3 regions of the Neorhizobium galegae bv. orientalis str. HAMBI 540 genome follow, and region 2 is predicted to be linked to each of the others. Evidence: predicted binding sites of a transcription regulator. Region 2 holds the regulator's gene; each other region holds the start of a gene.
What was found. Region 2 encodes PhoB, which activates phosphate uptake and scavenging genes when phosphate is short. Its sites were predicted from a motif close to TGTCATNNANCTGTCAT; they were not measured.
Positions count from the first base shown of each region.

Region 1: a site for PhoB is predicted at 2,162-2,178, ahead of RG540_RS21085 (alkaline phosphatase). Genes of this name have one in related genera too.
Region 3: a site for PhoB is predicted at 1,298-1,314, ahead of RG540_RS31410 (YdcH family protein). Genes of this name have one in related genera too.

Region 1 covers NZ_HG938353.1:4,386,160-4,390,273, reverse strand. The annotation lists gene RG540_RS21090 (hypothetical protein) at 1-274, opposite strand, end outside; gene RG540_RS21085 (alkaline phosphatase) at 356-2,107, opposite strand; gene RG540_RS21080 (ribonuclease D) at 2,592-3,215, shown strand; gene RG540_RS21075 (DUF817 domain-containing protein) at 3,231-4,091, shown strand.
Region 2 covers NZ_HG938353.1:111,437-115,550, reverse strand. The annotation lists gene RG540_RS00585 (aspartate aminotransferase family protein) at 1-1,112, opposite strand, end outside; gene RG540_RS00580 (GcrA family cell cycle regulator) at 1,521-2,057, shown strand; gene RG540_RS00575 (PACE efflux transporter) at 2,246-2,683, shown strand; gene phoB (phosphate regulon transcriptional regulator PhoB) at 2,693-3,376, opposite strand; gene phoU (phosphate signaling complex protein PhoU) at 3,398-4,111, opposite strand.
Region 3 covers NZ_HG938353.1:3,034,455-3,038,568, reverse strand. The annotation lists gene RG540_RS15060 (5-(carboxyamino)imidazole ribonucleotide synthase) at 1-436, opposite strand, end outside; gene purE (5-(carboxyamino)imidazole ribonucleotide mutase) at 433-930, opposite strand; gene RG540_RS15050 (YdcH family protein) at 941-1,144, opposite strand; gene RG540_RS31410 (YdcH family protein) at 1,375-1,551, shown strand; gene RG540_RS15040 (ArsR/SmtB family transcription factor) at 1,704-1,964, opposite strand; gene RG540_RS15035 (sulfite exporter TauE/SafE family protein) at 2,079-2,849, opposite strand; gene RG540_RS15030 (thiamine phosphate synthase) at 2,967-3,620, shown strand; gene RG540_RS15025 (tetratricopeptide repeat protein) at 3,620-4,114, shown strand, end outside.

The DNA.
Region 1 (4,114 bases), 370 kb from region 2:
GGCAAAGCGCCATCGGCACTTCGGTCAGCACGAAGAAAGCGGCTTCCGCTTTCAGCGGCGGCGCCATGAAGCCGCGGATCGCCACCTCGCGGCCCGCCAGCTTCTTCACCTTGTCGGAAAATTCCAGGCCGAGAACGCTGTACTTGCCATAGAGTTCGTTGAAACCGAGGTCGTCGGCAGCGGCGGCAGAACGGGTTGCCGCAAACAACGGAGCGGCGGCGGCCAGGCCGAGCACGCGGCGCCGGCTGAAACCTTGGGAAAAGAGCTTTTCCATGGAACCCTCCTGAAACGCTAGCCCCGGCCGTGTTTCGGCCGGGAGCATTGTTCTACCACGGGTGCGGCAGGCAATCAGACCTTAGTTGGTCTGCTTGGTGCCGAGCGCGAAGGTATCGGCGAGCACCTTGTAGATGTCGCTTTCTTCCATATAGCCCTTGAAGCCTTCCGAACCGGGGCCGGACGACTGCAGGACGACGTCGTCGACGGAGTGAACGCCGCTGTCGCTGCTCTTCGGGAGATTGCCCTGAACGAAGACCGCGCCAGGCACGTTCTTGTACTGCTCGTTGGCAACGTATTCCTTCTTTTCGTTCTGGATAGCCGGAACGAACGGGCCATCCATTTTCGGGCGGAAGGTTTCGTAGTGGTCCGGGCCGTTGGTTGCGGCTAGGAACAGCCGGCGCGAAACGTCGATCTTGTCCGGATAACCGTCGCCGTTTTCGTCCTTGTAGTTCGGGAAGCCGGCTTCGGCATAGGTGCCGACCTTTTCGCGCATCTCGGTGCCCGGCTTGTCGTCATCGACAGTGCCGATGATCGAAACGCCATGCGTGTGGTCGCCGGTGACGACGATCAGCGTGTCGGGATGGGTCTTCTGGAATTCGCGGGCAACAGCGATCGCCTGGTCGAATTCGATGGTTTCGATGACGGCACGATCCCAGTCGAGCGGATGGGACATCTTGTCGATCGAGGATCCTTCGACCATCAGGAAGAAACCGTCCTGATCCTTGGAAAGGCGATCGAGGGCGACCTTGGTCATGGCGACCAGACCCGGCTGGTTCGGATACTTTTCGACGGTTCCCTTCTTCAGGAATTCGCGGTCGAGCGTGACGTCCATGTTGCCGGGATGAAAGAGGCCGAGGAGCAGGCCGTTCGCATTGACGTTGGCAGCAAGCTCCGCCTTGTCGGTGGCGACGCTGTAGCCGGCGTCCTTGAAGAGCTTGATATAATCCTTGTCGTCCTTGCGCTTCGAGCCGGCGGTCGCCTGCGGCAGGAAGTAAGCGGAACCGCCGCCGAGCACGACGTCCGGCTTGACGTCGAGCAGCATGCCGACGACATCGGCCTTGTCGTTGCGGTTGCGGGTGTGGGAGACGACGGCAGCAGGCGTCGCATCCTCGACTTCCGACGTGGCGACGATACCGATCGACTTGCCGGTCTGGCGGCGAAGCGCTTCGGCAATCGTTTCGACCTTGGGGTCGTCCAGCGAGTCCGGTGTGCGGTCGGCATAAACGCCGATCGCGTTCACGGCGGTCTTGTGACCGGTCATGTAGGCCGACATCGTATTGGCCGAGTCGGTGTCGACAGCGTTGGTCGCCGAGGTGCCGACGAAGGCCATGTGGTCGAGGTCGTCCATGGCGAGACGGCCGTTGGCCTTACCTTCGGTCATGCCCTTGGACATGATGCGGGCAGCGGTGCGATGCGCGACCGAAAGGCCGTCGCCGAGCATGAAGATGATGTTCTTGGCCTTCGGGGCAGAACCCGTGCCGTAAACATTCCAGGTGACGGTCTTGGTCTCGGAACCGGCCGAAATTTCGACCTTGTAATCGCCGGCGGTGGCGATGGTCAGGCCGCGCAGGATGATGGCAGAACCGAGGACCTTGTCCTTGTTCTTTTCTTCCGCGACGAACTGGGCTTCCTTGCCGAGAACGGTCTTGTAGTCCTGGCCGTTGACGGTGATCTTGACGTCTTCCGGCTTTATGACGGAGTTAAATTCGACCTTGAAGTCGAAGGGAGAGCCGGTGAGGATCGTAGCGCGATCCAGCGGATAAACGGTGGCAGCCTGGGCGGCGCCGGCGAGCGCGGTCGAAACGACCAGAGCGGCAAAAATCTTGCGCATAGTAACCTCACGAAAAGTTCAAGGGGAAGGCGAGGTTTCGTATATCGGCGGTGCGTGACACCCACGTGACGCCAATCACAGATCGCGGCACCCCGGCTGTCGTAAGGCAAAAAGCAATGTTTTGAAGGAAATCCTGCTCCAGAAATGGAAAAAGCCTGGCGCGGGAGGAGGGTGCGCCAGGCTTTAAACTTGATCGACAACTGGGAGGAGGAGGATGTTGTCGATCCGTATCAGGCAACACTGGGAGGAGGAGTGCGTCGCCCGATGACCAAACATATAGGCTAATCGTTTAAGCAGGCCAAGCCACTTGGTTGCAATGCAGCAATGCATTAGGCGCAAGGCTGAGCAAATGCCCGCGCAGAATTCGGTCGCTCAATGAAACCCATTTGACCGCCGGCGGTGCGGCCTTCCCAAGATCACCCATATCCCTGGCGAAAAACGTGGTTTATAGCGAATCTTTGCAGACAGGCAGACGGAGACGGACATGGCAGAGATCAGGTATCATGAAGGCGATATTCCGGCAGTCGCTGCAGCCCGATATACCGGGGCGATCGCCATCGATACGGAAACGCTCGGCCTCGTGCCGCGTCGTGACCGGCTTTGCGTCGTACAGCTTTCGCCGGGCGACGGTTCGGCAGACGTGATCCGCATCGCGGCCGGGCAGCGCGAGGCTCCCAATCTCGTCGCCATGCTCGCCGATCCGTCGCGCCAGAAGATCTTCCATTACGGCCGCTTCGACATCGCCGTGCTCTTCCATACGTTCGGCGTGACCACGACGCCGGTGTTCTGCACCAAGATCGCCTCGCGGCTGACCCGCACCTATACCGACCGGCACGGGCTCAAGGACAATCTCAAGGAAATGCTCGACGTCGACGTTTCCAAGGCGCAGCAGCAATCCGACTGGGCAGCCGAGGTGCTTTCGCCGGCGCAACTCGAATATGCGGCCTCCGACGTGCTCCACCTGCATGCGCTGCGCGACAAGTTGACCTACCGCCTGGTGCGCGACAAGCGCGCCGAACTGGCCCAGGCCTGTTTCGAATTCCTGCCGACGCGGGCGAAGCTGGACCTGCTGGGCTGGGAAGAGGCCGATATCTTCGCCCATAGCTGATGGGCTGACGGGCGGATGGATCAAGGCTATCGCGAACGTCCGGCGGCCCACGAGACCGGGCCTTATCTCGAGCCGTTGCGACTTCTCATTCGCGGCGCGCTCGCGCCGCTTCCATGGTGGCTGTCAGAATTCATCCTGTTCGGGTTGAAACAGGCCTGGGCCTGCCTGTTCGCAGCAATCATGCTGGCGCTGCTGCTCATCACTAAAGTCATCTGGCAACCGGGCTGGCCGGTCCATCGCTACGATTTCCTGTTCCTCGCCGCCCTGACAATCCAGATCTTGTTCCTGCGCTTCAAGATGGAAAGCTGGGACGAAGCCCGGGTCATCCTCGTCTATCACGTCACGGGAACTGTGATGGAGATATTCAAGGTGCATATGGGGTCATGGGCGTATCCGGAAACATCGATCATCCAGATCGGCGGCGTGCCGTTGTTTTCCGGCTTCATGTATGCCGCGGTCGGCTCCTTCATGGCCCGCACGATCCGCATCTTCGACATGTGCTTCAGCCATTATCCGCCAATGTGGCAGACCGGCTTTCTGGCAATCGCCATTTACGCCAATTTCTTCAGCCATCATTTTCTGCCGGACATCCGCTATCTTCTGTTTGCGGCGACCGTGATCGTGTTCCGGCGGGTGAACATCCATTTCACCACCGACAGGACAACTTTGCGGATGCCGCTGGTGCTTGCCGCGTTTCTTTCCTCGGCCTTCCTCTGGCTTGCGGAGAATATCGGAACACTGACGGGCACCTGGATCTATCCGACACAGAAGACCTGGCACGTCGTATCGTTCGGCAAGCTCGGGTCCTGGTATCTGCTTCTCTATGTGAGCTTTGCGCTGGTGACGCTGGTGGTGAAGCCGCGGCCGCCCCAATAGATAAGGGGTGACATAAGTTCTAG
Region 2 (4,114 bases):
GTGACTGTGAGCGGTGGCAGGAGACGCACCACGTTGTCACCGGCCGGAACGGCCAGCATATGTTCGCCGCGCATGGCGGCAACCAGGTCGCCCGCCGGCACCTTTGCCTTCACGCCGAGCAGCAGGCCTTCGCCGCGGATGTCCTCGATGACGTTGGGGAAGCGATCCTTGAGGCTGGCTAGCCCCTGCCGCAAGACCAACGTGACGTCGCGGACATTTTCCAGGAAGCCGTCCCCCAGGATCACGTCGAGCACGGCATTGCCGACCGCCATGGCCAGCGGGTTGCCGCCGTAGGTGGTGCCGTGGGTGCCGGCTGTCATACCGGACGCGGCTTCCGCCGTGGCAAGGCAGGCCCCGAGCGGGAACCCGCCGCCGATGCCCTTGGCGAGCGCCATGATGTCGGGCGAAACGCCCGTCCATTCATAGGCGAACAGTTTGCCGGTGCGGCCGACGCCGGTCTGGACCTCGTCGAAGATCAACAGCAGGCCGTTGTCGTCGCAGATCTGCCGCAACGCAGCCAGGAATTCCTTTGGAACCGGCCGGATGCCGCCCTCGCCCTGGATCGGCTCGATGAGGATCGCTGCGGTCGCATCGGTGATCGCAGCCTTCAGAGCATCCATATCGCCGAACGGCACCTGATCGAAGCCTTCAACCTTGGGGCCGAAACCTTCGAGATATTTCGCCTGGCCGCCGGCAGCGATGGTCGCCAACGTCCGGCCATGGAAGGCGCCCTCGAAGGTGACGATGTGGAAGCGTTCCGGATGGCCCTTCACGAACTGGTAGCGGCGCGCGGTCTTGATGGCGCATTCGAGCGCCTCCGCACCGGAATTGGTGAAGAACACCTTATCCGCGAAAGAGTTGTCGGCGAGGCGGCGCGACAGCGTCTCCTGGCCGGGCTGCTCGAAGAGGTTGGATGTGTGCCAGACCTTATCGGCCTGTGCCTTCAGTGCGCCGACGAGGTGCGGATGGCCGTAACCGAGTGAGTTGACGGCGATGCCCGCGCCGAAGTCGAGATATCGCTCTCCACTTTCCGTCACAAGCCATACGCCCTCGCCGCGTTCAAAACGCAGCGGAGCCCGGGCAAACGTGTCGAAAAGCGCGGCTTCAGCCATGGCGACATCACTCCTCTAGGCAGTCAAAAAAGGCCGACAAAACCGGCCAGAAAAACCAAAAATGCCGCCCACTGGGCGGCGGAGGCACTATCGTGGTTTAGGCCGTCAATGTCAACAAAGCTCGGTGTTTTAGGCGTGTTACGACCGGAAACCGACAGGTGCTGGCTTCTGTGACAAAAAAGACTCTCCATCACAGCAAGTTGGGGAAAACCACGAAATCGAATCCCGCAGATTCCTCCGACTCTTGCCACGGAGTCAGCCTCACACTAGGTTAAAGATCAATTACTAGACTGCATGCGGCGGAACTAGTCACCTCAAGCATAGATATAGTGGGTGCTGTGAAATGATTTTCGCAGTAAAGGTGGACGGATTCTGCATGCCAGCGGCGTTCAAAGGCGGAGAACGGGCATGAACTGGACAGACGAGCGTGTCGAGAAGCTCAAAAGATTGTGGTCGGAGGGCCTGAGTGCCAGCCAGATCGCTGCACAACTGGGAGGCGTAAGCCGCAATGCCGTGATCGGCAAGGTGCATCGCCTCTGCCTGCCGGGCCGCGCGAAAGCCGGCGGTACGGTTGCGACCGGCCGCGCATCGGCTGCCAAGCGGACGACATCGGCGCCGCGGGCTCCGAACTATGCGTCGCGCGTCACGACCCGGACCGTTACCCGCGCCGTCGGCGCGACGATGGTCAAGGAAGAGATCGAGATCGAACCCTACCAGGAGATGGAATATCGTCCTGCTTCCAACGTGGTGGTGCCGATCTCCCGTCGCCTTGCATTGACGGAACTCACCGAGCGCACCTGCAAGTGGCCGGTCGGCGACCCGCTCAAGGAAGACTTCCACTTCTGCGGCTGTGAATCCCCGGATGCATCGCCCTATTGCGGTTATCACGCAAAGCTCGCCTACCAGCCGGTCAACGAGCGCCGCAAGGTTGCCGCTCGGGTCTGAGCGGCGGCGCGACACGAGGGCGAAATCGAAGGCGGGCTCAAGGCCCGCTTTTTTGTTGTGCATGGCAGATATGCCGGCCAAGTCTTGCTCCGGATCGGCATTACGCCTATCTAAAAGGCAGCGAGGACGACCTCCCCCATTCGGGCAGAAACTCCGGGACGGCCCGGAAAGCACCCCAGGAGGTCATCATGCGCACGACACGCGACCGTATCCGCCATGCCATCAGCTTCGAACTGATCGGGCTTGCTCTCATCACACCGCTCGGCTCCTTCGCCTTCGGCATGCCGGCCGCCGATATCGGCGTGGTCGGCATCGGCAGCGCGACGATCGCCACCGGCTGGAACTATCTCTACAATCTCGGCTTCGACCACCTGATGCAGCGCTTTACCGGCGGCACGCAGAAAAACACCGCCATACGCGTGGCGCATGCGGTGCTGTTCGAACTTGGACTGCTGATCGCGCTTCTGCCGCTGATCGCCTGGTATCTCGGTATAAGCCTCGTCCATGCGCTGACGATGGACGTGTCGTTCGCAGTCTTCTACGTGGTCTATGCCTTCGTGTTCAACTGGGCCTACGACCGGATCTTTCCGTTGCCGGAATGGCAGCGGCAGACCGAGGCGGCTTAAAGCCGCCTCTCAGGATTCCATTGAATAACCCGCGCCGCGGACGGTGCGGATGACATCCTGCATATTGGAGAAGTTGAGCGCCTTCCTGAGACGCCCGACATGCACGTCGACGGTGCGCTCGTCGACATAGATGTCGTGACCCCAGACGCCGTCCAGAAGCTGCGACCGCGAGAACACGCGGCCGGGCGAGGCCATCAGGAATTCCAGCAGGCGGAACTCGGTCGGGCCAAGGCGCACTTCGCGGCTCTTGCGGTGAACGCGATGAGTTTCCCTGTCGAGTTCGATATCGCCGCAGCGGAGCACGCTGGAGAGCACTTCGGGACGGGCGCGGCGAAGCATCGCCTTGACGCGGGCCATCAGCTCCGGCGTCGAGAAAGGCTTCACCACATAGTCGTCGGCGCCGGTGGCGAGGCCGCGAACACGTTCGCTCTCCTCGCCGCGGGCCGTCAGCATGATGATCGGCAGGCGCTCGGTTTCCGGGCGCATGCGCAGCCGGCGGCAGAGTTCGATGCCGGAAACGCCGGGCAGCATCCAGTCCAGGATCAGGAGGTCGGGTACCCGCTCCTGAAGCCGAATTTCGGCTTCGTCGCCCCGCAAAACGGTATCGACCTCATAACCCTCGGCTTCCAGATTGTAGCGAAGAAGCACGCTCAGCGCTTCTTCGTCTTCTACGACAGCAATTTTCGGCAGCATTCTTGGTCTGCTCCGTCAGTTCTATTCGGTGATCGCGCCGAGCGTGTTCGACGAGTCGTCCTTCGGACGATCGCCTTCCGGCTGGGCACCGGTCGTCATGTAGTAGATGGTCTCGGCGATGTTGGTGGCGTGGTCGCCGATGCGCTCGATGTTCTTGGCGCAGAACAGCAGATGCGTGCAGGTGGTGATGTTGCGCGGATCCTCCATCATGTAGGTGAGGAGCTCGCGGAACAGCGAGGTGTACATCGCGTCGATTTCCTCGTCGCGGCTGCGGATCGCCTCGGCCTTTTCCGCCGAACGCGTCGAGTAAACGTCGAGGACGTCCTTGAGCTGCACGAGGGCGAGGTCGGAGAGATGCTCCAGGCCGCGGGCGAGCTTGCGCGGCACGCCGGTGCCCTGAACCGCGATGACGCGCTTGGCGGTGTTCTTGCCAAGGTCGCCGACGCGCTCCAGATCGGAGGCGATGCGCAACGAACCGACGATCTCGCGAAGGTCGGCTGCAACCGGCTGGCGTCTGGCAATCGTGATGATCGCCTTGTCACCGATCTCACGCTCGGCGTGATCGAGGATCACGTCGTCGGAAATGACCTTCTGGGCGAGTGCGGCGTCGGAATTGACCAGCGCGCGCACGGCGTCCGAGCACATCTGCTCGGCGAGTCCGCCCATTTCAGAAATGCGGCGGCTCAAGTATTTCAGTTCGTCGTCATAAGCCGACAGGATATGGGTCGATGCCATCTT
Region 3 (4,114 bases), 1.7 Mb from region 2:
TCCGGCGGGTCTTCAGGACGCCTTGGCCGCCGAAATCGGCGAGCGCCTTTTCGAGGTCGGACTGGCTGTCGACGGCATGGAATCGGGCGGTCTCGATGCCGCAGGAATTCAGGAAGCGCTTTTCGGTCAGCCGGTCCTGGGAGACATCGAGCGCTTTGGCCGGCGGATAGACCGGCACCGAGCGCTGCAGCGCCTCGGCGGCGGTGACAGGCACGTTTTCGAATTCGTAGGTGACGACGTCGCAGCGGCTGGCGAGTTCGGCAAGCGCTGCCGGATCGTCATAGGCGGCAGTGATCTGGGCATTGGCGACCTGGGCTGCCGGGCAGTCGGCCTGCGGTTCGAGCACGATCGTGCGGAAGTTCAGCCGGGCCGCGGCCATGGCCAGCATGCGGCCGAGCTGGCCGCCGCCGATAATGCCGATCGTGTGGACAGTCATGGAGCCTCGTCGATTGGGTAGTCTGCAACGGCGGCGCTTTGGCGGGCGCGCCATTCGTCGAGCCGGTCGGCGATCTCATCATCGTTGAGGGCGAGAACCGCGGCTGCCAGCAGGGCAGCGTTGATGGCACCGGCCCGGCCGATGGCAAGAGTGCCCACCGGAATGCCGGCCGGCATCTGGACGATCGACAGCAGGCTGTCCTGGCCGGACAGCGCCTTCGACTGAACCGGCACGCCGAAAACCGGCAGCGGCGTCATGGCGGCGGTCATGCCGGGCAGGTGTGCCGCACCGCCGGCACCGGCGATGATGACCTGGAACCCTTCGGCGCGGGCGCCCTTGGCGAATTGCATCATCCGCTCCGGCGTGCGATGCGCCGATATGATACGGGCCTCATAGCCGATATCGAGCGCTTCCAACGTATCGGCGGCGTTCTTCATGGTCTCCCAGTCGGACTGGCTGCCCATGATGATGGCGACAGCGGGTCTTTCAGACATGGCGGCCCTCTTAAGCGATGATATCCGGAACGATCTGATCTTCGAACTGCGTGATCTTGTCTTTCAGCGACAGCTTCTTCTTCTTCATGCGCTGCACGCGCAGCGCGTCACAACCGACCTGGATCATGGCGTTGATGGCAGCGTCGTAATCCTCGTGTTCCTGCCGAAGTTTCGCGAGCACCAGCCGGATATCCGCCTGTTCCTGATCTGCCATATTCCAGTCCCCATTCTCACGCCCGCATTTTCAGCGGCAGTCGGCCATGTCCGCAAGCCTCTACCACCAAACCGCGTTAACGGGAAGTTAGACAAGGTCACGAATTTGCCTCCTTGAAACCACGATTTCACCTTCGACAAACCCGGCCGATCGTGTCACACTTCCTTCGTAAACCTGAAGCCTCGGCATTAGGGAATGCCGTGGTAGGTACCAAGGAAGGAACATGCCACATGACCGTCCAGGCTCATATCGCATCGCTTGAAAAGAAGCATGGTGCTTTGGAGGAGGAGCTCCAGGCAATTCTCGCGTCACCCTCCGCCGACGACCGTGAAATAGCCGATCTCAAGCGGCGCAAGCTGCGCATCAAGGACCAAATGCAGCGCATAAAGGCATCCACGCGTCATTAGTTCCTCAGTAGGAGAACCCGCCGCTCGCCCATTGTTTCATCAGTTAGAGGCGCATAATGAAGGCGGCAAAATAATCCAGAAATATCAATGACAAGGTTCTGGTCGTGGTGCAGGGGACCACAAAATCCAAAAAGATTTAAAAGCCCCGGTCGTCACGACCAGAACTGATCGAGCCACAGGTTCAGCCTGTCGAAGCCCTTGCTGTTGACGGAATAGATGCGCCGCGTGCCTTCCGCCGTCACATTCACCAGATTGCTATCCAGAAGCGCCTTCAAGTGCTGCGATACCGCGGGCCGGCTGATCGGCAGGCCTTGCGCAAGTTCGTTTACGGTTTTCGGCGCGCGCCGCAATTCCTCCAGCAGATACCGCCGGTTAGGATCAGCTATGGCTGCAAAGGGGTCAACGGTTGTCATGCGTTGAACTTACGGTAAACGCCCGGTGACGGCAAGATTTATTGTGCATCGCAACAATGTCGATTGCCTTATTTTGCGTTGCTTTTTTAGCGACGCCGCGCCTGCGTTACCGGGTCAGAACGGCAGGCCGTCCCACAGCAGTTTCAATCCCGCACAGAATGCCAGACCGTAAGTCATCGGATAGAAGGTTTCCGCCTTCAGATGCTTGACGACGGCCGCGCCGAGCATGGTCGCGATCAGGGCCACCGGCAGCAGCGTCGCGGATATGGTGAGGTTCTCCGCGTCGAGCGCGCCCAGCAGGAAATAAGGGATGACCTTGACCGCGTTGACGATCGCGAAAAAGCGGATGCTGGCGCCGGTATAGGATTTCGGATCGAGCCGCATCGGCAGGACGTAGATCTGGAAAGGCGGTCCGCCGGCATGGGCGACGAAGCTCGCGTAACCGGACAAGGCGCCCCAGAACGTGGCGGCGGCCGGGCGGTGCGGCAGCGGAGCCGCCGGCCGGTTGGAGCGAGGACCGTAGACCTGCCAGAAATAGCGCACGGTAAACAGCAGCGTCGCCGCGGCGATGACGAGGCGTAGCGCATTGTCGGAGACATAGGCCGAGGTCGCCCAGCCGAGCGCGATGCCGATGATGCCGCCGGGCAGGATCATTAGCAGCGTTTTGCGGTCGTTGAAGTTCCGCCAGGACCATAATGCGACGATGTCCATGACGATCAGGATTGGCAGGAAGATCGCCGCTGCCTTGACCGGGTCCACGGCGAGCGACATCAGCGGCACGCCGAGCAACCCGATAGCGCCGCCAATGCCTCCTTTCGAGAGGCCGACAAGCAGAACGGCGGGGATGGCGAAGGTGAAGAACGCGAAGCTGAGCGTATCGGGCATGAAGACTCGGGAGGTCGATGAGGGAATGGTTGATCCGGCAGGCGGTCCGGTCTATCGAATTTGCGGACAGAAAACGAGTGCGGATTTCATAAGTCGATCCGCCGAACGGGAAGAAACATGACCGGACAGGAAGACCGCTGCCGCCTGGTGCTGATCGTGCCGCAATATGACGATGCCGATCAGCAGGCCAAGGATCTCGAAGCAGCGCTTGCCGGCGGCGACGTCGCCTCGGTGATCGTGCCGCAATATGGCCTTGACGACCAGGCGTTCCAGAAGCGCGCGGAAGCACTGGTCGAACTGATCCAGGCGGCGGGTGCTGCCGCGCTGATCTCCGGCGACAGCCGGGTGGCCGGGCGCATCAAGGCGGATGGCCTGCATCTTGGCGGAGACCTCACCGAACTGGGGGAGGCGATCGAGAAATTCGTGCCGAAGATGATTGTTGGCACCGGCGGGGCGGGCGACCGGCATCAGGCGCTTGCGATCGGTGAACATCGTCCCGACTATATCTTCTTCGGCAAGCTCGACGGCGACATCAAGCCCGAAGCCCATCCGAAAAACCTCGCGCTCGGCGAATGGTGGGCATCGATGATCGAGATTCCCTGCATCGTCATGGGCGGCACCGATACCTCCTCGTCGCTCGCCGTCGCGGAGACAGGCGCGGAGTTCGTGGCGCTCAGGGAAGCGGTATTTTCCAACCCCCAGGGCCCCGGCGCCGCGGTCGCCGAAGTCAACGCAATTCTGGACGAAAAAGCGCCACGGTTTGAGGCTTGATGGAGCCCATGCCGTCGAACCGCCTTTCCCGCGTGATTCTGAAAGGGCTGCTGGCGACGCTCATCGCTTCGGCGGCGGTGCCTTGCCTTGCGCTGGCGCAGGCGAATTCCAGGGCAGTGACCCGGCCGGTGGAGCCCGATTTCCAGCCGATGAAAAAGGGTCGGGTCGAGATCCAGCCGGTTCCGGGCTCAGCAAAGGGAACCAAGGAGCCAGATGGCCAGCCGAGCGGGATAGTTCCCTCGGGCGGCGTTGAACTCTACCAGCGGATGGGGGCAGCCCTGCCGCCCGCGCCGCCTGAAAAAGCCTATACCGGCACTGTGGACGATGCCTACGGGGCCTACCAGCGCGGAATGTATGTGACGGCGCTCGACAAGGCGCTGACCCGCGCCGGGGCCGGCGATGCTGCGGCCCAAACGCTGGTCGCGGAAATGATGACCAAGGGGCTCGGTATCAAGCGTGATGCGAAGACAGCGGCATATTGGTATCAGAAGGCG